Regions from separate parts of the Paraburkholderia sp. MM5482-R2 genome, predicted to be linked through region 1. Evidence: riboswitches for the same ligand, from Rfam matches in the RefSeq annotation. Region 1 holds a riboswitch; the other holds the start of a gene.
The links. A riboswitch is a leader RNA that binds a small molecule or an ion and turns the genes downstream of it on or off. The one in region 1 is predicted to bind thiamine pyrophosphate.

Region 1 (10,207 bases):
GGTAAGCGAGGCCGACGATCGTTGCCACGGTCAGGATCGCGATGCGCGTTTGCACCCACGTATCGGAGATCGCCTTGCCGAACTCGGCGGGCGAGAGCCGTACGACGAACGCCGTGATGAGCGCGGCGACGAGGATCGCGGTACCGGTCGCGAGCGGCTGGAAGTCCCAGACCGCGCCGTACGGCGTGTTGTAGAGCGTGATGAACACGGCCTTGTCGAGACCGGGCCACGACAACTTGATGTCGCCGATCGTGAAGATCCTCGCGATCGTCCAGATGATCACGACGACCGACACGATGATCCACGGATACCAGCCCTGTGCGCCGCCGATCTTGCCGCGCACCTCGCTGATGCGATCGACGTTGATCGCGAATTTCGGATCGACGGCGGGCTTCCAGACGCGCAGGAACGCAACGGTGAGGATCAGCGAAACCAGCGACGACAGCACGTCGGTCAGGCTGTAGTTGATGAAGTTCGAGACGACGAACTGGGTCAGCGCGAAGCTCAGGCCCGAGACCAGCAGCACCGGCCAGATCCGCAGCATGTGGCGAAAGCCCGCGTACACGGCGATCACATAGAAGGGCAGCAGGACCGCGAAGAAAGGCAATTGCCGCCCGACCATCTTGCCGAGCACATCGGACGGCAGATGCGTGACCGCGCCGAGCACCGTGATCGGCACGCCGAGCGCGCCGAACGCGACCGGCGCGGTGTTGAAGATCAGCGTGAAGGTCAGCGCTTCGAGCGTCGGAAAGCCGAGCATGATCAGCAGCGAGCTCGTGATCGCGACCGGCGTGCCGAAACCCGAAATGCCCTCGAGCAGCGCGCCGAACGAAAAGCCGACCACGACGAGCACGATGCGCCGGTCGTTCGGCAGGTTGTCGATCATCCACAGGCGAAAGGCCTCGAAGCGTCCCGAGCGCTGCGCGATGTTGTACAGCAGGATCGCGGTGAACACGATCCACATCACTGGCCAGATCGCGAACACGACGCCAGCCGCGACCGAGTTGAACGCGAGCCCGACCGGAAACTGCCAGACGAAAATCGCCACGATCAAACCGATGATCAGTCCCGCGAGCGACGCTTGCCACGCGGGCCTGCGCGCCCAGCCGAGCAGCGCGAGCACGGCGATGATCGGCAGCGCGGCGACGATGAACGACGGAAAAAGCGAATTGCCAACCGGAGTGAGTAGTTGATGAAACATCACGTCTCCTTCGTTGTTGTGTAATTCGACGCGGGGATTGCGCATGACGGCACGTCGCTCTGATTCGGCGGACGCTCGCAACTGGCCTCGACAAAGCGGCGTCGCCCGATTTAAGCGGGTGCTGCATGAAACCTTCCAAGGATAGAGCGCCTTACCGGCGCGTCAAGCCGGGAAAGTACGGGCGGGGTATGCGCGGTGGAGGGCGATACGCGCGGAAAAACGACTCATGAAGAAGCGCGCGCGCCGGCAGTTGAAGTGCCGGCGCGTGCACGCTCCGCGACGAAAGAGGACAGGTCAATGCGAGTGGCCGCCCCAATGGCCACCCCAATGGCCGCCCCAATAACCGCCAATGCCGATCGCAATCGACGGTCCGTAGTAGGCGGGGTAGCCGTAATAAGCGGGATAAGGCGGCGGCGGATAGTAGGCGGGATAAACCGGCGGCGCCGCGTACACAGGCGCGGGAACCGTATAACCGGGCGGCATGTCTTGCGGTGCGACCTGCATTTGCGCCTGGGCTTGAGGCGGCTGCTGTTGATCGGTCGCCGGCGCGGTTTGGTCGGCTGTGGTCGCGGGCGCGGTCGAATAGTACGACGGATAATAGCCGGCGGGATAGTAGCCGGCGGGGTAATAGCAGCCTGCAAAAAAGAGACTCGAGGCGAGCACGCAAATCGCGGTGGCGGGCCGCGCGAACCTCGCGGAAAAACTGGACGAATCGCGTGGCGTCGAGAGGCGCACCACGCAAAGATGGGTGACGACGCGGGACTTCATGGCGCGCTCCTCGATGAACCGATGCCGCCTTGCGCGACGTCGTTATGAGGAGCTTACGCTCTTGCCGCGGCAGCGCTGTGGCAAAACCGCAACCGCATATTTCAGCCTATTTCCACGCGCGCTGTCGGGACGAGGGCGCACTGCATCCGCCGCCCTCGGCAGTCCGGACCGTGGTCCGAAAAAAATCGTTTGCTGTCCTGTATGAATCGTTAGACGCGTCATCGGACGCAACGCTCACTTGCCGACCTGGTTACCGATGACACCGCCTACCGCCGCGCCGCCCAACGTCGACAAGCCGTTGCCGCCGATTGCCGCGCCAGCGGCGCCGCCGACACCCGCGCCGATCGCGGTATCGCGTGTGCGTGGGGACATGTCGCCGCATGCCGCGAGACCCGCGACAAGTGAAAGGGCGGCTGCGACCGTACCAAGACGAGTACCGAGATGACGGATCGATTTCATGATGCTGACTCCGCTCGTTGTTGGAAACAGATGTTTCCTTCTCCCAGCACGCAACGTGCCTGCTCGATGCGGTGGAATAAAAAAGCCCGCCATGCCGGCGGGCTTCGATACTGCAGTGCTGGTTCGCGCGAATCGCGCAACCCGCTTATTGCCGCTGATAAATCTCCGCGCCTTGCTTCATGAACTCGATCGACTTTACTTCCATGCCTTTCTTCAGCGCTTCGTCGTCGGTGACGCCTTGTTGCGCCGCGAACTCGCGTACGTCCTGGGTGATCTTCATCGAGCAGAAGTGCGGGCCGCACATCGAGCAGAAATGCGCGACCTTGGCCGAATCCTTCGGCAGCGTTTCGTCGTGGAATTCGCGCGCCTTGTCCGGGTCGAGACCGAGATTGAACTGGTCTTCCCAGCGGAATTCGAAGCGCGCCTTCGACAGCGCGTTGTCGCGCACCTGCGCGCCCGGATGACCCTTCGCGAGATCGGCGGCATGCGCGGCGAGCTTGTACGTGATGATGCCGGTCTTCACGTCGTCCTTGTTCGGCAGACCGAGGTGTTCCTTCGGCGTCACGTAGCACAGCATCGCGGTGCCGAACCAGCCGATCATCGCGGCGCCAATGCCCGACGTGATGTGGTCGTAGCCCGGCGCGATGTCGGTGGTCAGCGGCCCGAGCGTGTAGAACGGCGCCTCGTCGCACCAGTCGAGCTGCAGGTCCATGTTTTCCTTGATCAGCTGCATCGGCACATGGCCCGGACCTTCGATCATCACCTGCACGTCGTGCTTCCACGCGATCTGCGTGAGTTCGCCGAGCGTCTTCAGCTCGCCCAGTTGCGCTTCGTCGTTCGCGTCGTAGATCGAGCCGGGACGCAGGCCGTCGCCGAGCGAGAAGGCCACGTCGTAGGCCTTCATGATTTCGCAGATCTCTTCGAAATGCTCGTACAGGAAGCTTTCCTTGTGATGCGCGAGACACCACTTCGCCATGATCGAGCCGCCGCGCGACACGATGCCGGTCATCCGGTTCGCCGTGAGCGGCACATATTGCAGACGCACGCCCGCGTGGATCGTGAAGTAGTCGACGCCTTGCTCGGCCTGCTCGATCAGCGTGTCGCGGAAGATTTCCCAGGTGAGGTCTTCAGCCTTGCCGTTGACCTTTTCGAGCGCCTGATAGATCGGCACCGTGCCGATCGGCACCGGGCTGTTGCGGATGATCCATTCGCGCGTTTCATGAATGTGCTTGCCGGTCGACAGATCCATCACCGTGTCGCCGCCCCAGCGGATCGCCCACGTCATCTTGTCGACTTCCTCGCCGATCGACGATGTCACCGCCGAGTTGCCGATGTTCGCATTGACCTTCACGAGGAAGTTGCGGCCGATGATCATCGGCTCGCTTTCCGGGTGATTGATGTTGTTCGGGATGATCGCGCGGCCGCGCGCGATTTCCTCGCGCACGAATTCCGCGGTGATTTCGGTGAGGCCGTTCGGACCGAACGCGCTCGCGCCGAATGCCTGGCCGGGGTGCTGACGGCCCATCATCGCGGCGAGCTTCGCGCCGTTCGGGCCGCTCGTCTTCAGGGTCTCGAGGTACTCGGCACGGCGCTGGTTTTCGCGAATCGCGATGTATTCCATTTCCGGCGTGATGAGGCCTTGCTTCGCGTAGTGCATCTGCGTCACGTTCCTGCCGGCGATCGCGCGGCGCGGCGTACGATGCAGTCCCGGAAAACGCAGCTGCGCGGTGGCCGGATCGGCGGCGCGCTCGCGGCTGAAGCTGCTCGACAGACCGGTCAGCGGCTCGGTGTCTCCGCGCTCCTCGATCCACGCCTCGCGCAGTGCGGGCAGACCCGCGCGGATGTCGATCTCCGCGTCCGGGTCGGAGTAGGGGCCCGACGTGTCGTACACGTAGATCGGCGGATTCTTTTCGCCGCCGAAGCTGTCGGGCGTGTCGGCCTGCGAGATTTCGCGCATCGGCACGCGGATGTCCGGGCGCGAGCCGGTCACGTAGACCTTGCGCGAATTCGGCAACGGCGCGACGGCGGCCTCGTCCACATGGGCTTCGGCGGAAATAAACTTCGGATTGGCGTTCATGTAAGTCTCCGTACAAAGTGGGGCGGCTAAGCAGGAGACCGAGATGGAAGTAGTCGGAAATCGCGGAGAGGTGAGGCCCTTGAGGCTGGAGCGAAATCCGTACGCTTCCCTGCGCTGGCATTATCCAGATCAGGTTCAAAGGGTATTTCTCACCCACGCAACACGGACCTCCAGCTCCGCGCTACGCAGGACCCCCGCGTTAGCAGCGCACACGATACACCGCCCGCCCGCGGTTTGGCAACCTGTCTGAATGACTCAAAAAAACTGGTCCGGATGAAACCAGACATCTCCTATGCTTGATTCGAGACCGCATCAGACAAGGCAACTTACAGCGAGGGAACGGCCGCCTTACAGTGAAAAATCGTCGGCGGCTTCAGGCTGATACAGGATTTTGTCGAGCTTGAGCACTTTCTGATCGCCGCTGGGTGGCGTGAAGCGGACGCTCTCGCCGCGGCGCGCGCCGAGCAGCGCGAGGCCAGCCGGCGAGAACACGTTCAGGCGCCCTTGCGCGAAATCGGCGTTGGGCGGATAGACGACGGTCCACGTCATCTGTTCGCCGCTCGCTGCGTCGATCAGCGTCGCTTGCGAGTTCATCGTGACGACGTCGGCGGGGATGTCGTGCGAGTCGACGATTACCGCGCGTTCGAGCACATCGTCGAGCATGTGCTGCAACTTGGCGTCGGTGGCCGCGTATTTCTCGAGGCGGGTTACGTCGAGTTCGGTCAGGTAGCAGGTTTTGATCTTCTTCATCATCAGGACTCCGGATAAGGCGGTCATGGATGGCCGCATGCAACGACCCATGGGGTGGTCGGCGGATGAGTGGACGAATGGGAGAGCCCGGTGCCCGGCGACGCGGCCCTGGGTATTGGCGGGCTGCGTCAGCGAGGGCGCCGGGCGGCGTGAAGCGGGACCGTTCGGGACGTCTCGCCGGGGCCGTGCGACGCGACGTCCGCGCGCGCGCGCTCGCCTGCGCGGCATGGGCGCAAGCGGGCGAGAGCACGGAAAGTCGGACGACGCAGAGAAGTCACGGGCAAAACGACCAGGTGTTGGGGAAGCGCGATCGAGGGGTGCCGGGCGACTAAGCGTGAGGCCGCGCGGCAGCAGCGAGACGAAAGTTTGATGTTAGCACGCTGTCTCACGCAGCTCCGTTTGCGACGTCGCGCCCGTCGACTGACCGTTTTTGTGCGGTGCGAGAAGAAAGCGGTGTGGTCCGCATTGCGTTCAAGCCAGTCAGAGGATTGCCGTTAAACAAAGTGCAGCGAAGGCCGCACTCCGGCGAAGCGATTCGCGGGATGGCGCGTGAATGGCGCGAGGCGACTCGCGCCGATTGACAAAGAGGTGCACATGAAAGCGGAAAGCAGGCGGTGGCGAACGTTCGGTCGCACAGTCGCGGTGGTGGCATTGCTCGCCGCGCCGCTGGCGGCGCCGGCGGCATCGACGGTGACGGGCGGCGTGATCCGGTTCGTGGGGATGATCGTTGCACCGCCGATGCAGATCAGCGTGGATACGGCGCCCCCTGGCGTCGCCGTCGGTAGCGCGAGCGTGGCGGGTCAGCGCTTCTCGCGCACGGTGACGTTCAGCGCGCCGCCGGGCGTCGTCAGCGGGGCCGATGTCGCGCTCGAAGTGAACGGCGGCACGCAGTCGCGCGATCTGGTGGCGGCGCGGTTCGTCGATGGCACCGGGCGCGTCGCGACGGCCCGCGACGGCCACTACGCGGTCGATCGCGCGGGCGGCGTGCTGTCGCTGAACGCGAAGCGCACCGATACGGACACGCGCGTGACGGTGGTGGTCAGTTACGACTGAGTCGCGGGCGAGCTTTGGCTGGCTCATCTCATGCCGGAAAAAAATTAAAAGAGGCTTGTCATAACCGGCCGCGCGGTTCGACAAACGTGCAGATTACGATCGGAGCACGTCATGTCGACCGCGCACAATCGCTCGATACTTCAGCGCTTTACGACTTTTTCGACGCCCGCCGTCGGCCTCGCGCTTTTTCTGCTGAGCGGTTCTGGCATCAGTGCGGCCGACGCGGCCGGGCCCCTATGCGCCACGCACAGCCCCGCGCACCGCGTCGCGCTCGTCGAGCTGTACAGCAGCGAGGGCTGCGATAGCTGCCCGCCCGCCGACCGCTGGCTCAGTCAATGGAAAAGCGACGGCGCCGCGCACGGCATCGTGCCGCTCGCGCTGCACGTCGACTACTGGAACAGCCTCGGCTGGACCGACCGCTTTTCCCAGCATCGCTTCACGGAACGTCAGCAAACGCTGACGCGTCTCGCGGGCGCGCACACGCTCTATACGCCGGAAGTGTTCGTTGCGGGCCGCGAGTTGCGCGACTGGTCGCAACGCGGCAGTTTCGAGCGCCGCATCGCCGAGCTCGTCGCCGAACCCGCCCAGGCGAGCGTCGCACTTGCGCTGAGCCCGCGTGCGCCCGGCGCGTTCGATGTCGATGCGCAGTTCAGCACGACGGCAGCCGCCGCCACGGGTGCGTTGAGCGCCTATCTCGCGATCTACGAGAACGCGCTGACGACGCAGGTCGGCGCGGGCGAAAACCGCGGCGCGACGCTGCATCACGAGCGCGTCGTGCGTGCCTGGTTCGGGCCCGTGCCGCTCGTCTCCGGTCACGCGCGGATTCATCAGGACATCGATGTACACGCTGCGAGCGTCGATGCGCAAGCCGATCCGAGCGCCAACGCCGCCGGCCGCTTCGGCGTGGTCGCGTTCGTCGAAAGCGACGCGAGCGGCGACGTGCTACAAGCGACCGACCTTCCCGCGTGCCGTTGATCGACCTCGCGCGCGCCGCATTCACTACCGCTGCTCGAGGAGAGCCCCATGTCCACACCCCACGCCTTGCGCCCCAGCGCACCCGCCGCGCCCGCCGCGCCGAAGCGCGGCGTCATTCATCCGCTGTGGCTGCGCATCACGCATTGGCTGAACGCGCTCGCCGCGATCGTGATGATGCTGTCGGGCTGGCGCATCTACGACGCGTCGCCGATCTTCCCGGCGTTCAGCTTCCCGACCGCGATCACGCTGGGCGGCTGGCTCGGCGGCGCGCTGCAATGGCACTTCGCGGCGATGTGGCTGCTGGTGTTCAACGGCCTCGTGTATGTCGCGCTGAATCTCGCGAGCGGGCGCTTCGTGCGCAAGTACCTGCCGCTGACGCCGCGCGCGGTACTGCGCGATTTCGTCGCCGCGTTGCGCGGGAAGCTGTCGCATGGCGATCTGCGCGTCTACAACGCGGTGCAGAAATTCGCCTACCTGTTCGCGATCGCCGATCTGATCGTGCTCGTGCTATCGGGGCTCGCGATCTGGAAGTCGGTGCAGTTTCCGCTGCTGCGCGAACTGATGGGCGGCTACGACAACGCGCGCATCGTGCACTTCAGCGCGATGTCGCTGCTGGCCGCGTTTCTCGCCGTGCATCTGGCGATGGTCGCGCTCGTGCCGCGCTCGTTGCTCGCGATGTTGCGCGGACGTTGAGCCCGCGGCTACCCATGCGCATGCTCACGCTCATGAAATCGCAACGCGAATTCCAAACGGATACCGAATCATGAACAAGCCGATAGAGAAACCAGCGGACCCATCCACACATCGTGTGAGCCACAAGCTCGACCGCGCATCGATCCTGCTCGATGCGAAGCGCGAACTGGCGATGCCGTCGCGACGCCTGTTCGGCAAGCAGCTCTTGACGCTCGGCGGCCTGTCGATGCTGACCGGCTGCTCGTTGACCGACGACGCTTCCGTGAACCGTTTCCTGACAGCCGTGTCGCGGCTGAACGATCGCGCGCAGGCCGCGCTGTTCGATCCGAAGCAGTTCGCGCCGACCTACACCGAAGCGCAGATCACGCGGCCGTTTCCCTTCAACGCGTACTACGGCATCGACGACGTGCCGCACGTCGACGGCTCAGATTATCAATTGAAGCTGAGCGGCCTCGTGACCGGCCAGCGCGTGTGGACGCTGCCCGAGCTGTACGCGCTGCCTCACGCGGAGCAGATCACGCGACATATCTGCGTCGAAGGCTGGAGCGCGATCGGCCGCTGGGGCGGCACGCCATTCGGCGATTTTCTGCGGCGCGTCGGCGCGGACACGACGGCGAAGTACGTCGGCTTCAAATGCGCGGACGACTACTACGAAAGCATCGACATGCCGACCGCTTTGCATCCGCAAACGCTGCTGACGTTTTCCTACGACGGCGAACGGCTGCCCGCGAAATACGGCTACCCGATGAAGCTGCGCATGCCGACCAAGCTCGGCTACAAGAATCCGAAGCACATCGTCGAACTATTCGTCACCAACACGTATCCCGGCGGCTATTGGGTCGACCAGGGCTACAACTGGTTCGGAGGCTCCTGACGCATGCGGGCGCACGCGCGCTTGCGGCAGCGGCTTCGGAAGCACGCCGGCTCTCGCCGGCTTCGATTCATCCACCACCAAGGAGTCATCCCATGAAGAAGATTGCAGTTACCACGATCGCGTTGTTGATGCTGGCAAGCGGCGGCGCGGCCTTCGCGCAGGCGAGCGGCGCGATGTCGAACGATGAGATGTCGAAGAATGCGATGTCGAAAGATTCGATGTCCAAAGACAGCATGTCGAAGGACGGCATGAAAAAGGACACGATGAAGCACGGCTCGATGAAAAAGGGCGGCGACGCGATGAAACACGAGGCGTCGGGCGCGATGGGCAACTGAGTCGGCGCCGAGGGCGCTTAGCGATCCTGCCGATGCACGGCCGCGCATCGAACGGATCCGACACCGCAAGCCGGGGATGCGTCCCCGGCTTTTCTGTTGCGGGAAACCCAAAAGTTACGATTCTCTCGCGTGGCGTTCTCGGCGCTTACTGCATAATGCGGTGCGCGCCGGGGCTTTGCCAAGCTTGCGGCCGCGCAGCGCGGCCGCGTTGCATCGTGTCGTTTTGACCGACGCGGCCGCCACCGCCGTTTCTGGCGCTTCCGGCGCCGCCCATCGTCTTCCCGTTCCACCGACATGTCCGCCAGCCTCGCCCGTCCGACCGCATCGCCGATGCGGTGCCCGCCATCCCGCCCGAAAGGTATCGACGCAGGCTCGGCGCCTCGCGGGCATCGAGCGCATCGCGCGGGTCGAGTGGCGACGGCGGACTGAAGCATGTCGCTGCAACGTTCAGCTTTTTCTCCGCGCGGCTGGCCGCTGCGTCTGCCGCAGTCGCGCAACGGGCGGATCGCGCTCGCGCTTGCCGTCGTTTATCTGGTGTGGGGCTCGACGTACCTCGGCGTGCACGTCGCACTCGGCTCGTTCCCGCCGCTGCTGATGTCGGGCTTGCGCAACCTGTTCGCCGGCATCGGTCTGTTCGTGTTCGCCGCGCGCCGCAAGCCGATCTGGCCGAGCTTCGCCGAAATCCGCAACGCGGGCCTCGTCGGCACCATGCTGGTGGGTCTGTCGAGCGGCATGCTAGCCTACGGCATGCGCACGGTCGGCACCGGCACCGCGGCCGTGATGGTCGCGACCGTGCCGCTGTTCGCGACCGTGATCGCGGCCGTCGCCGGACGCAAGATCGGCCGCGGCGAATGGTTCGCGGTCGGGCTGGGGCTCGCCGGCATCGTGATTCTGAGTCACGGCGACAGCACGCCGGGCTCGACGGGCGGCAGTCTCGCGATTCTGTGCGGCGCGCTGTTCTGGGCCGGCGGCGCGCATCTGGCCGGACAGCTGAAGCTGCCGTCGGACCTGTTTCTGTCGAC
Region 2 (10,207 bases), 940 kb from region 1:
ACGAAGCCGACGAACAGCCCCGACACCGCGATGATCACGAGCGAATAATTACCGACGAAGTGGATCTGCTTCGTGACAAGACGCGGGCGGCGCAGCAGCGGGAAAAATTCGAGCACGAGCCGCAGGAAGAAGCGCGTCGCGTAGCCGGCGGTGCCGAGCCCGGTGATGACCGAGCGACCGATCGTACTGATCATGACTGGCCTCCGCCGATGCCGAAGTCCGCCGCGAGCGGCGTCTGCGCCGGATAGTGGAATCTGAACGGGCCGTCCGGCGCGCCGTCGATGAACTGCCGCACGGTCGGATCGGTCGACGCGCGCAGTTCGTCGGGCGTGCCCTCGGCAAGCACACCGCCGTTGGACAGGAAGTACACGTAGTCGGCGATCGCGAATGATTCCGGCACGTCGTGCGTGACGAGAATCGACGTGGCGCCGAGCGCCCGGTTCAGCGTGCGGATCAGGTTCGCGGTGATGCCGAGCGAGATTGGGTCGAGACCGGCGAACGGCTCGTCGTACATCATCAGTTCGGGGTCGAGCGCGATTGCGCGCGCGAGCGCCACGCGCCGCGCCATGCCGCCGGAAATCTCGGACGGCAGCAGGTCGCGCGCGCCGCGCAGACCGACCGCGTTGAGCTTCATCAGCACGAGGTCGCGCAGCAGTTCTTCGGGGAGATCGGTATGCTCGCGAAGCGAGAAGGCGACGTTTTCGAACACCGACATGTCGGTGAACAGCGCGCCGAACTGGAACAGCATGCCCATCTTGCGGCGCAGCGCGTAAAGGCCTTCGCGCGTCTGCTCGCCGATGTCCTCGCCATGGAACAGCACCTGGCCGCGCTGGGCGCGCACGAGGCCGCCGATCAGCCGCAGCACCGTGGTCTTGCCGCAACCCGAGCCGCCCATGACCGCGACGACCTGACCGCGACGAAAGCGCAGATTCAGATTCGACAGGACGAGCCGGTCGCCGTAACCGAAGTCGACGTCGCGCAGCTCGAGTAAGGTCTCGGGATAGGAAGGCACCAAACTGACAATCCTTTTACAGGGAAGGCCGAATTATAGGGCCATCGTGCAAAAGCTGCCGTGAGGTGCCCCGTTCCTTGACTATGCCTGACGATTATTGCGTAAACGTGTGCTGCAGTGCAGAAACGGCGGCGGCAGGGTCGGCCGCTTCCGTCACCGCGCGCACCACGGCCGCGCAGCCGACGCCGGTCGCGAGCACGTCCGGCAGCACCTGCAGATCGATCCCGCCGATCGCGACGAGCGGCACCACGCCGTCGAGCAGCCGCACATAGCGTGCGAGGCGGCGCAAGCCCTGCGGCGCGGTCGGCATGACCTTGGTCGTGGTCGGGAACACGGCGCCCAATGCAATGTAGCTCGGTCGGAAATGCAGCGCCTTCAGCATCTCGTAGAAGCCATGAGTGGACAGGCCCAGGCGGATGCCCGCGTCAGCCAGCGCGGACAGATCCGCGGTATGCACGTCTTCCTGGCCGAGGTGCACGCCGTACGCGCCCGCCTCGAGCGCCGCCTGCCAGTGATCGTTGATGAACACCTGCGCGTCGTGCGCGCGGCCGGCCGCCACGCAGCGCGCGATTTCGCGCTTCAGCTCGTCGGCGGGTTCGGCCGACTTGCGGCGCAACTGCACCGTCTTCACGCCGAAGCCGACCACCCGTTCGACCCAGTCCGCGGTCGGCAACACCGGATACAGGCCGAGCCTTGCCGGGCAGCGCGGGAACGCCTTGGCGGGTGCCGCCGGCAGGTCGGTAAGGCGCGGAAAGCGAGCGAGGTCGGCCGGGAAAGCATCGTCGGCGCGGGTCTCGTCGCCATCGCGCCACGCGAGCGCGAGCACCAGCGCGTCGTGCGGATCGAAACCGCAGTCGAGGAACGCGGCAAGCGCGGGAATCCAGTCTTCCGCCAGATGGCCTTCGAGGCCGTACTTCTCGCCGCCCAGATGCAGCGTCGCGCGGTTTTCCGCGGCGACGATCACGCCCGCACCCCGCGTCAGCCAGCGCGCGATCTGCTCGCCGTGCTGCTGTGCGTCGGCGATCACGATCAGGTCGCCACCGTTCGGTTCGTCGGGTGCGATCAGGCAGATGCGCCACGGCGCGTGCGTCGGCGGCCAGTCGCCGAGACGTGCGCGGATGCGCTCGGCGGCTTCGATGAGTTCGTCGGCCGTCGGCCAGAACAGATCGCGGTCCTTCAGCGTCAACGACTGAGTCATGCGGCACCTCCATCCTGATGCCAGAACGGCATGCCGATCACCGGCGTGCTCGCGTGCGCGCTCTCGCGCTCGGCCATCGGGCCCGCGAGATACGCTTGCCGACCCGCCTCGACGCCCAGCGCGAACGCGCGCGCCATCGCGTCGGGGTGCGTCGCCTGCGACACGGCCGTGTTCAGCAGCACGCCGTCGAAGCCCCACTCCATCACCTGGGCCGCATGCGACGGCACGCCGAGCCCGGCGTCGACGATCAGCGGCACGTCCGGCAGCCGCTCGCGCAACACGCGCAGCCCGTATGGATTGATCACGCCCTTGCCGGTGCCGATCGGCGCGCCCCACGGCATCAGCGCCTCGCAGCCGGCGTCGAGCAGACGGCGGCCGATCACCAGATCTTCGGTGCAGTACGGCAGCACCTTGAAGCCATCCTTGACGAGCCGCGCGGCGGCTTCGATCAGGCCGACCGGGTCGGGCTGCAGTGTGTAGTCGTCGCCGATCAGTTCGAGCTTGATCCACTCGGTCTCGAAGATTTCGCGCGCCATGTGCGCGGTCGTCACCGCTTCACCGACGCTCAGGCAACCCGCCGTGTTCGGCAAGAGCGGCACGCCATGGCGCTTGAGCAGATCGAAGAAGCCGGCTTCGGCGTGGCCCTCGTTCATCTGACGGCGCAGCGCGACCGTCACCATGCCGGGGCGCGCGGCGTCGATCGAATCGGACAGCGATTGCAGCGACGGATAGCGCGATGTGCCGAGCAGCACGCGGCTTGCAAAAGTTTGACCGTATAGCGTCAGCGCGTCGGCGGTCTCGTGAGAAGTCATTTGCATCATCCTGGTTTGCCCTCGCGGCTAGAACCGACCGCGTTGCGGCAATGGGTTTTCGGCGACGGTTGTTGCGTTCGGTAAGCGACAGGCTGGCGCGGTCGCGCTCAGCCGCCCGCGACCGGCTGCACGACGTCGAGCCGGTCGCCCGTTTGCAACGCGCGCGCCGCATGCTGCGCACGCGCGACGAAATCGCCGTTGAGCGCGACCGCGAACGGCGGACGCGCGCCAAAGGCGGCGAGCGCATCGGCGACAGTCGCGCCCTCGGGCAGCGACAACGGCTTCTGATTGATGTGAATGTCCATGGTGTTCGAATACGGTTCAATCGATGGCGCAAGCGGCATCGCGCGCGGCACGTTGGCCGCTACGCTCGGGCCGGCTCGCGCGCGAAATGCTGCTGGAACAGCTCGCTCCAGCGTGAGTCGCGCCGCCATCCGGCGAATGCGTCGGCATCACCGACGCGGCCGTCGAGCAGCGCGCTCGCGAAGCGCACGGCTTCGTCGGCGACTTCGGGCGCGATCATGTAGCCGTGCCGGTACAGGCCGTTCACGCGCAGCGTGCGCGCGCCGTCCCACAGCAGCGCGGGACGATGATCGGGCAAGGTCGGCCGGCACTGCGAATTCAGCTCGAGAATGCGCGCCTCGCCGAAGCCCGGGTGCACCGAAAACGCCGCGCTCAGCAACTCGAGCGCCGAACGCACGCTGACGGGCGACATGTCCTCGCCCTCCACCTCGGTCGCGCCGATCACGTAGAGGCCGTTCTGCTTCGGCGCGATATACAGCGGGTAACGCGGATGCAGTAGCCGCACCGGGCGCGTCAGCTGCAGGTGAGGCGCATGCACGCGCGCAACTTCGCCGCGGATGCCGCGCAGCGTCGGCAGCACCGGCTTCGCGCCGAGCCCGCGGCAATCGATGGTGATGCCGGCCTCGGGCAGCGCCGCGTCGTCGATCGGCGTGTTCCAGTGCGTGTCGACGCCGCGCTCGGCAAGCCCGGCCGCGAGCGCGGACAGCACCTGGCGGTTGTCGAGCTGGCCTTCTCGCGGCAGCAGCCAGCCTTGGCTGAAGCGGCCGGCCAACGCGGGTTCGGCGGCGCCGAGCTGCGCGCCCGCCAACGCGACGAAGCCGCCGTCGAGCAACTCGGCCGGCGCGTTCGCACGCACGCGCCGCTCGAATAGCGGCGCCTCGGTGCGATCCGCGTGATGCCAGACGACGAGCGTGCCGTTGCGCTGGAAAAACACCGGCTCCGGCAGTTCGGCAAGCACGCGCGGCCAGCTTTCGAGCGAACTCGCGCCAAGCCGCGTGATCAGCGGCTCGGCGCTCGCGGCCTCTGCCAGCGGCGCGAGCATCGCGGCGGCGACCCACGCGGCAGCCTGCGAACCGGTGGCATCGCCGCGCTCGTAGAGCGCCACGCGATGCCCGTCGCCAGCGAGGCGCCACGCGACCAGGCGGCCGCACAGGCCGCCGCCGAGCACGGCGAAATCGGGTCGGGCGGGACGGTTCATCGCGCGCGCTCCGTTCGACTGCGGTGGGCAAAACCAAAACGGCACGGCTCGCCCGAGGCGGCGTGACGAAGGGAAAAATGCATGTCTGAAGAATAGGCGGTCATCGAGTCCTTTCCGTACGGCCAAAAACGCACGTACCCAGGACGAAACCGGCGGGTGAAGCCGGCCGGTCACGACGTGCACATGTGAGCTGCGCTCGCCGCCCGGCGGGGAATGGAAGACGGTTGCTTCCGGAAACTTCCCGCGCCGGTATTACCCGGATCGGGTGCAAAGGGTCTCTCTCAGCCTCGCCGCCCCGGCATGAAAGTCATGCCGCCTGTGGGCGAAGCACCCCTGTTTCGTCGCAGGTCATTAGACCATAAAAGGCGCGGCGCCCGCAAACCAGCGCTCCATGGTGGCCACCCCAATTTTGATCTGGCACCGTCTATCGAGATGCCGGTGCGAAGCGGCCCGGCGCTCTGGCACAATGCCGTGACCGGTGCCGCAAAAACGCGGCGCGCGCGACGCTCGTGGCCGCATGCGTGGCGGCGGCACCGCAGCGGATGCCGGCCCCGAAAATTAATTTTCGCTTAAGGGCGTCACGCCAGAATCGGGCGCCCGTCCGGACTCGCGTTCATCGAGCGTGATGGCGCGATGCCCGGCCAGGTATCGCAGACCCGCGGCAGCCACGCCCTCGCAAAGGCGCCTGCTGTTCGCGGGATCGCCCGACATGGGTCAACCAGATCGGACCCGTACGCCGGAATGGCACTTCGGGTCAGCACTTCATCAGGATGCTCATGACACCACATACTTCCGCCAGCCCCGCGCTGCCGCCCGACGAAAAGGTCTCCGCGTGGACCCTGATCAAGCCCTACTGGGTTTCCGAGGAACGAGGCATCGCGTGGGGGCTGCTCGTCACGATCATCGTGATGAACCTGCTCGTCGTCTGGATCAACGTGCGCCTGAATAGCTGGAGCAGGGACTTCTACAACGCGCTGCAGGCGAAGAACGTCCACGACTTCCCGCACCTGCTGATGATCTTTACCGGACTCGCGTTCGGTTTCATCATCCTCGCCGTGTATGGACGCTATCTGCGCCAGATGCTCGGCTTCCGCTGGCGCCAGTGGCTGACCACCCGCTACCTGAACGAGTGGCTCGACGACAGCGCGTTCTACCGCATCGAGCGCGACCGTCTCGCCGACAACCCCGACCAGCGGATCAGCGACGACCTGCAGTCGTTCGCGACCACCACGCTGTCGCTAACGCTCGATCTGCTGTCGACCGTCGTCACGCTCGTGTCGTTCATCACGATCCTGTGGTCGCTCGCGGGCGCGTTGAGCATCTCGCTCGGCGGCATGCCGCTGCAGATCCCCGGCTACATGGTGTGGGCCGCGGCGCTGTATGCGGTGGGCGGCTCGCTCGTCACGCAGAAGGTCGGCCATCCGCTCGTGTCGATCAACTATCAGGCGCAGAAAGTCGAGGCCGATTTCCGTTTCGGCTTGATCCGGCTGCGTGAGAACGCCGAGCAGATCGCGTTCTACAACGGCATGGAAACCGAGAAGACGAACGCGCGCACGCTGTTCGGCCGCATCCGCGACAACTGGTGGCAGGTGATGAAGTACACGAAGCGCCTGACCTTCGTGCTGAGCTTCTACGGCCAGATCGCGATCATTTTCCCGATCGTCGTCGCCTCGCCGCGCTACTTCGCGGGCGCGTTCACGTTCGGCGTGCTGATGCAGATTTCGAGCGCGTTCGGCACGGTCAGCGATTCGTTCTCGTGGTTCATCAACAGTTATACGAGCCTCGTCGAATGGCGCGCGACCGTGAACCGGTTGCGCGAATTCAAGCGCGTCGTGCATTCGCCGCGTCTGAAGGAATCGGTGTCGCCGGCCACGGAACATGGCGGCATCAATCTGCATTTCGTCGACAGCAACACGCTTACCACCGACAGCCTCCAGCTCGCCCTGCCCAATGGCAACCCACTGTCGCGCATCCGCGATATCGCGATCCGGCCGGGCTCGCGCTGGCTCGTGCGCGGTCCGTCGGGCGCCGGCAAGAGCACGCTGATGCGCGCGCTCGCGGGCCTGTGGCCGTTCGGCGACGGCTCGATCGACGCACCGGTCAACGCGCGCATGATGTTCATCCCGCAGATCAGCTACATGCCGATCGGCACGCTGAAGGCGGCGCTCGCGTATCCGTCGGCGGCGGACACCTATGGCGACGACGAATGCCGCGACGCGCTCATCACCTGCCATCTGTCGGAATACGCGGACCGTCTGCAGGAAACGGCGCACTGGACTCGCGTGCTGTCGCCGGGTGAGCAGCAGCGCTTCGCCGCCGCGCGCGTGCTGCTGCACAAGCCGGACTACCTGTTCCTCGACGAAGCGACCAGCGCGCTCGACGCGGAAAACGAGGCGCGGCTCTATCGGCTGTTCACCGAGCGGTTGCCGAAGGCTGCGATCGTCAGCGTCGCGCATCGCGAATCGCTCGCAGCGTTCCATGACGAAACGCTCGACGTCGAGCGTTCTGTCGAAGCGGTAGCGGCGTGAGCGACGCGAGCGGCGCTCACGTCAGCGAAGCGCACGGCACCGCCGCACGCGTCGTGCTGATCACCGGCGCCGGTTCCGGCATCGGCGCGGCGCTCGCACGGCGCCTCGCGGCGCCGCATACGTCGTTGATGCTGCACGCGCGCGGCGCAGACGACGCCTCCCGTCGACGGCTCGTGCAGGTTGCCGCCGACTGCACGGCAAGCGGCGCACGCTGCGCGACCGTGTTCGGCGACCTCGCCGAGCGCGGCGCGGCGGAGCACGTGATCCATCAGACGCTCGCGAGCTTCGGCGCACTCGATCAACTGGTCGCGAACGCCGGCCATGCGCAGCGCCAAACGCTGGCCGCGCTCGATCCCGACACCTTCGGCGCCGCCTTCGCCGCGATGCCAGCCGCCTTCGCCGCGCTCGTGCGGCGCGCGATGCCCGCGCTCGAAACATCGAAGCGCGGTCGCGTGGTCGCCTTGAGTTCGTTCGTCGCGCATCGCTATCGCGCGGATGCGCCATTCGCCGCGACGGCGGCCGCGAAAGCGGCACTCGAAGCGCTTGCGAAAACGGCGGCCGCGGAGCTCGCGCCGCTCGGCGTGACCGTCAATTGCGTGGCGCCGGGCTACACGCGCAAGGATCGCGGCCCAAGCGCCGACAACGCGGCCGTGTGGGCGCACGCCGCCGAAGCCACGCCGCTCGGTCATGTTGCCGAACCGGACGACGTCGCCGCGCTGATCGCATTCCTGCTGTCCGACGCGGCACGCCACATCACCGGCCAGGTGATTCACATCGATGGCGGCTTGACGCTCGGTTAAGCCTCGCCTGCGCGCCGGCACCTCCGGGCGCAACATCCGGAAAGACACGAGAAGAGTTCGAAAGCATTTGCGGAGCGCGCAAGCTGTTCCGCGCTTTGAAAATGCCGGCGAGCAGCGACGATAGTCGTACGGGCCGCGCCATGCGCCGGCCGTCGTTGATGTCAGTCACGTCTTTCATCGCAACCGCTCTTCGGACTCCTCGCCCATGTCATTCGCTCGCCGTGTTTCACCTTTGCTCCCGTCTTTGCTCCCGCGCATCGCGCTCGCCTGCGGCGCGGCGCTGCTGCTCACGAACGCCGTCGATGCCGCGCAAACGACCGAGCCGAACCAACCCGCCGATATCTGCGCGGCGCTCACGCACATCGTCGATGCGAGCGATTTCCGGCGACTGCCAAACGAGACCGCCGCGCAACTGCCGGGCGTCTCCAATACGGACGATTGCCGCGCCAGCCCGCACGCGTACGACTGCCACTGGCGCGCGCACTGGCAAGCCGACGGCGTCATCAACGATCCGCTCGAAGAACTCGGCGCCGACATCGCCGCCTGCTTTCCGCGCGTCGTGCATGACGTCAACACACCGGTGCGCCAGCATTTCGTCGTGACCACCGACGCCCGTCGCGTGAACGTCACCGCGAGCGTGCAAGGTCAGAACGAACTGCGACTGCGCGTGACGCGCTGAGCGCGCGGCCGTCGCTGCTTTTGATGCTCCATCGCATTTCGTGACCGGGATCGGGCGCTGCCTCATGACCTCGTCGCCGACCGTGCGCGCGCCAGCGGCAACCAGGCATTCGCGCCTGTGTCCGGTCGCCTCGCTGATATGCCGGCGTCGTTGCGCCCTCGCCGCCTTCGCCGCGACGCTGACGCTCGCGCTCGACGGCTGCGCCTGGACGCTGATCCAGGCCGCCGACGCCACCGGCTCGGTCATCCAGGCCGGCTACGCGATCGCGTCGAACTACTCGTCGCCGACCTTCGTCAACGGGCGGCCCGCGGATTTGCAGCACCTCTGCATCGAAGTGAACCCGACGGTGTCGGTCGGCGATTTCGTGCCGGCGCTGCAGCTCGCGCTTGAGCGGCGCGGTATTCGTTCGGACGTCTACAATCCGGGCACCTCGCCGGCCGGCTGCGAAGCGCGGCTCGTCTACGACGCCGCGATCGACTATGGCCGCCGCTCGTTCAGCGACGAATCGATCCAGTACCTGTCGATCATCGATCTGACGCTGATCCAGGGTGGCCGCATTCTGGTCACCGCGCGATATCAGACCGGCGGCCTGAACACCGACCGTTTTTCGTCGGCCTCGGTCAAGCTCGGCGGACTGATCGAGCGGATGGTGGTCGATCGGACCGATTTCCCGCGTCAAGCGCAGCAACAGCAGACCCTGCAAACCTCGCAGGCCTTCCCGCCGCCCCACTGAGTGCTCGCGGCTTTGCTTTCGCTTGCAGCGCCTTACACGGGAAAGGATTGGAAAGCGGTATACGCTTTGCGCGGCCCGTGCGCATCACTAAGATGACCTGAATGAACCAGACCATCCTGATCGTCGATGACGATCCCGTCGTACGCGAGCTCGTCAGCGAATATCTGCACGGCCGCGGCTTCAAGGTCGCCATGCTGGAAAATGGCTTGGCGTTGCAGCGCAGATTGCAGCAGGAGCGTCCCGCGCTCGTCGTGCTCGACATCATGATGCCAGAGCTCGACGGCATCAGCGCGCTGCGCGCCTTGCGTGTCGCCGGCGACGACATTCCCGTGATCCTGCTGACCGCGCGCGCCGATCCGATCGATCGCGTGATCGGCCTCGAACTCGGCGCCGACGATTATCTCGGCAAGCCTTTCGAACCGAGCGAGCTCGTCGCGCGGATTCGCACCGTGCTGCGGCGTCGCGGCTCGATCGCGCCGGGCGCGCCCGAACAGCGCGCGCCCTATCATTTCGGCCGCTTCGAAGTGAACTTCCCCGCGCGCGAACTGCGCCGCGACGGCGAACGCATCACGCTGCGTTCGAGCGAATTCGCGATGCTGAAGGTGTTCGTCACGCACGCGATGACCGTGCTCACGCGTGCGCAGCTGCTCGAAAAACTGCACGGCAATAGCGAAGCGCATCGCAATCGCAGTCTCGACGTATCGATCTGGCGCTTGCGTCGATTGATCGAAGTCGACCCGTCGGAACCGCGCTACGTGCAGACGGTGTGGGGACACGGCTACGTGTTCGTGCCGGACGGCGAGATCGGCGCGGCCGAACGCGGGCTTGCGCCGCCGCTCGGTTAGCGGCGCCTGATGGTCGAAGCCGGTTGATGCGGCCCACGCGTCGCACGTAACGCGCAGCGCGGTGTCGCGCGCACCGCGCTGACCCGGCTGACGGTCAAA

Region 2: linked by a shared signal. The riboswitch ahead of OKW37_RS21665 (FAD-dependent oxidoreductase) and the one ahead of thiC (phosphomethylpyrimidine synthase ThiC) in region 1 are both predicted to bind thiamine pyrophosphate.

What each region holds. Positions count from the first base shown of each region.
Region 1 covers NZ_JBNDLP010000002.1:3,109,993-3,120,199, reverse strand. The annotation lists gene OKW37_RS17155 (L-lactate permease) at 1-1,201, opposite strand, end outside; gene OKW37_RS17150 (hypothetical protein) at 1,496-1,969, opposite strand; gene OKW37_RS17145 (glycine zipper 2TM domain-containing protein) at 2,204-2,428, opposite strand; gene thiC (phosphomethylpyrimidine synthase ThiC) at 2,574-4,505, opposite strand; TPP riboswitch at 4,594-4,711, opposite strand; gene OKW37_RS17135 (GreA/GreB family elongation factor) at 4,854-5,255, opposite strand; gene OKW37_RS17130 (hypothetical protein) at 5,850-6,308, shown strand; gene OKW37_RS17125 (DUF1223 domain-containing protein) at 6,420-7,283, shown strand; gene OKW37_RS17120 (cytochrome b/b6 domain-containing protein) at 7,332-7,976, shown strand; gene OKW37_RS17115 (molybdopterin-dependent oxidoreductase) at 8,047-8,850, shown strand; gene OKW37_RS17110 (pentapeptide MXKDX repeat protein) at 8,943-9,185, shown strand; gene OKW37_RS17105 (EamA family transporter) at 9,618-10,207, shown strand, end outside.
Region 2 covers NZ_JBNDLP010000002.1:4,053,294-4,063,500, forward strand. The annotation lists gene mlaE (lipid asymmetry maintenance ABC transporter permease subunit MlaE) at 1-194, opposite strand, end outside; gene OKW37_RS21645 (ABC transporter ATP-binding protein) at 191-1,015, opposite strand; gene thiE (thiamine phosphate synthase) at 1,107-2,210, opposite strand; gene OKW37_RS21655 (thiazole synthase) at 2,207-3,022, opposite strand; gene thiS (sulfur carrier protein ThiS) at 3,130-3,327, opposite strand; gene OKW37_RS21665 (FAD-dependent oxidoreductase) at 3,387-4,523, opposite strand; TPP riboswitch at 4,745-4,868, opposite strand; gene OKW37_RS21670 (ABC transporter ATP-binding protein/permease) at 5,300-7,051, shown strand; gene OKW37_RS21675 (SDR family NAD(P)-dependent oxidoreductase) at 7,048-7,851, shown strand; gene OKW37_RS21680 (hypothetical protein) at 8,057-8,530, shown strand; gene OKW37_RS21685 (hypothetical protein) at 8,595-9,263, shown strand; gene OKW37_RS21690 (response regulator) at 9,365-10,108, shown strand; gene OKW37_RS21695 (flagellar basal body L-ring protein FlgH) at 10,203-10,207, opposite strand, start outside.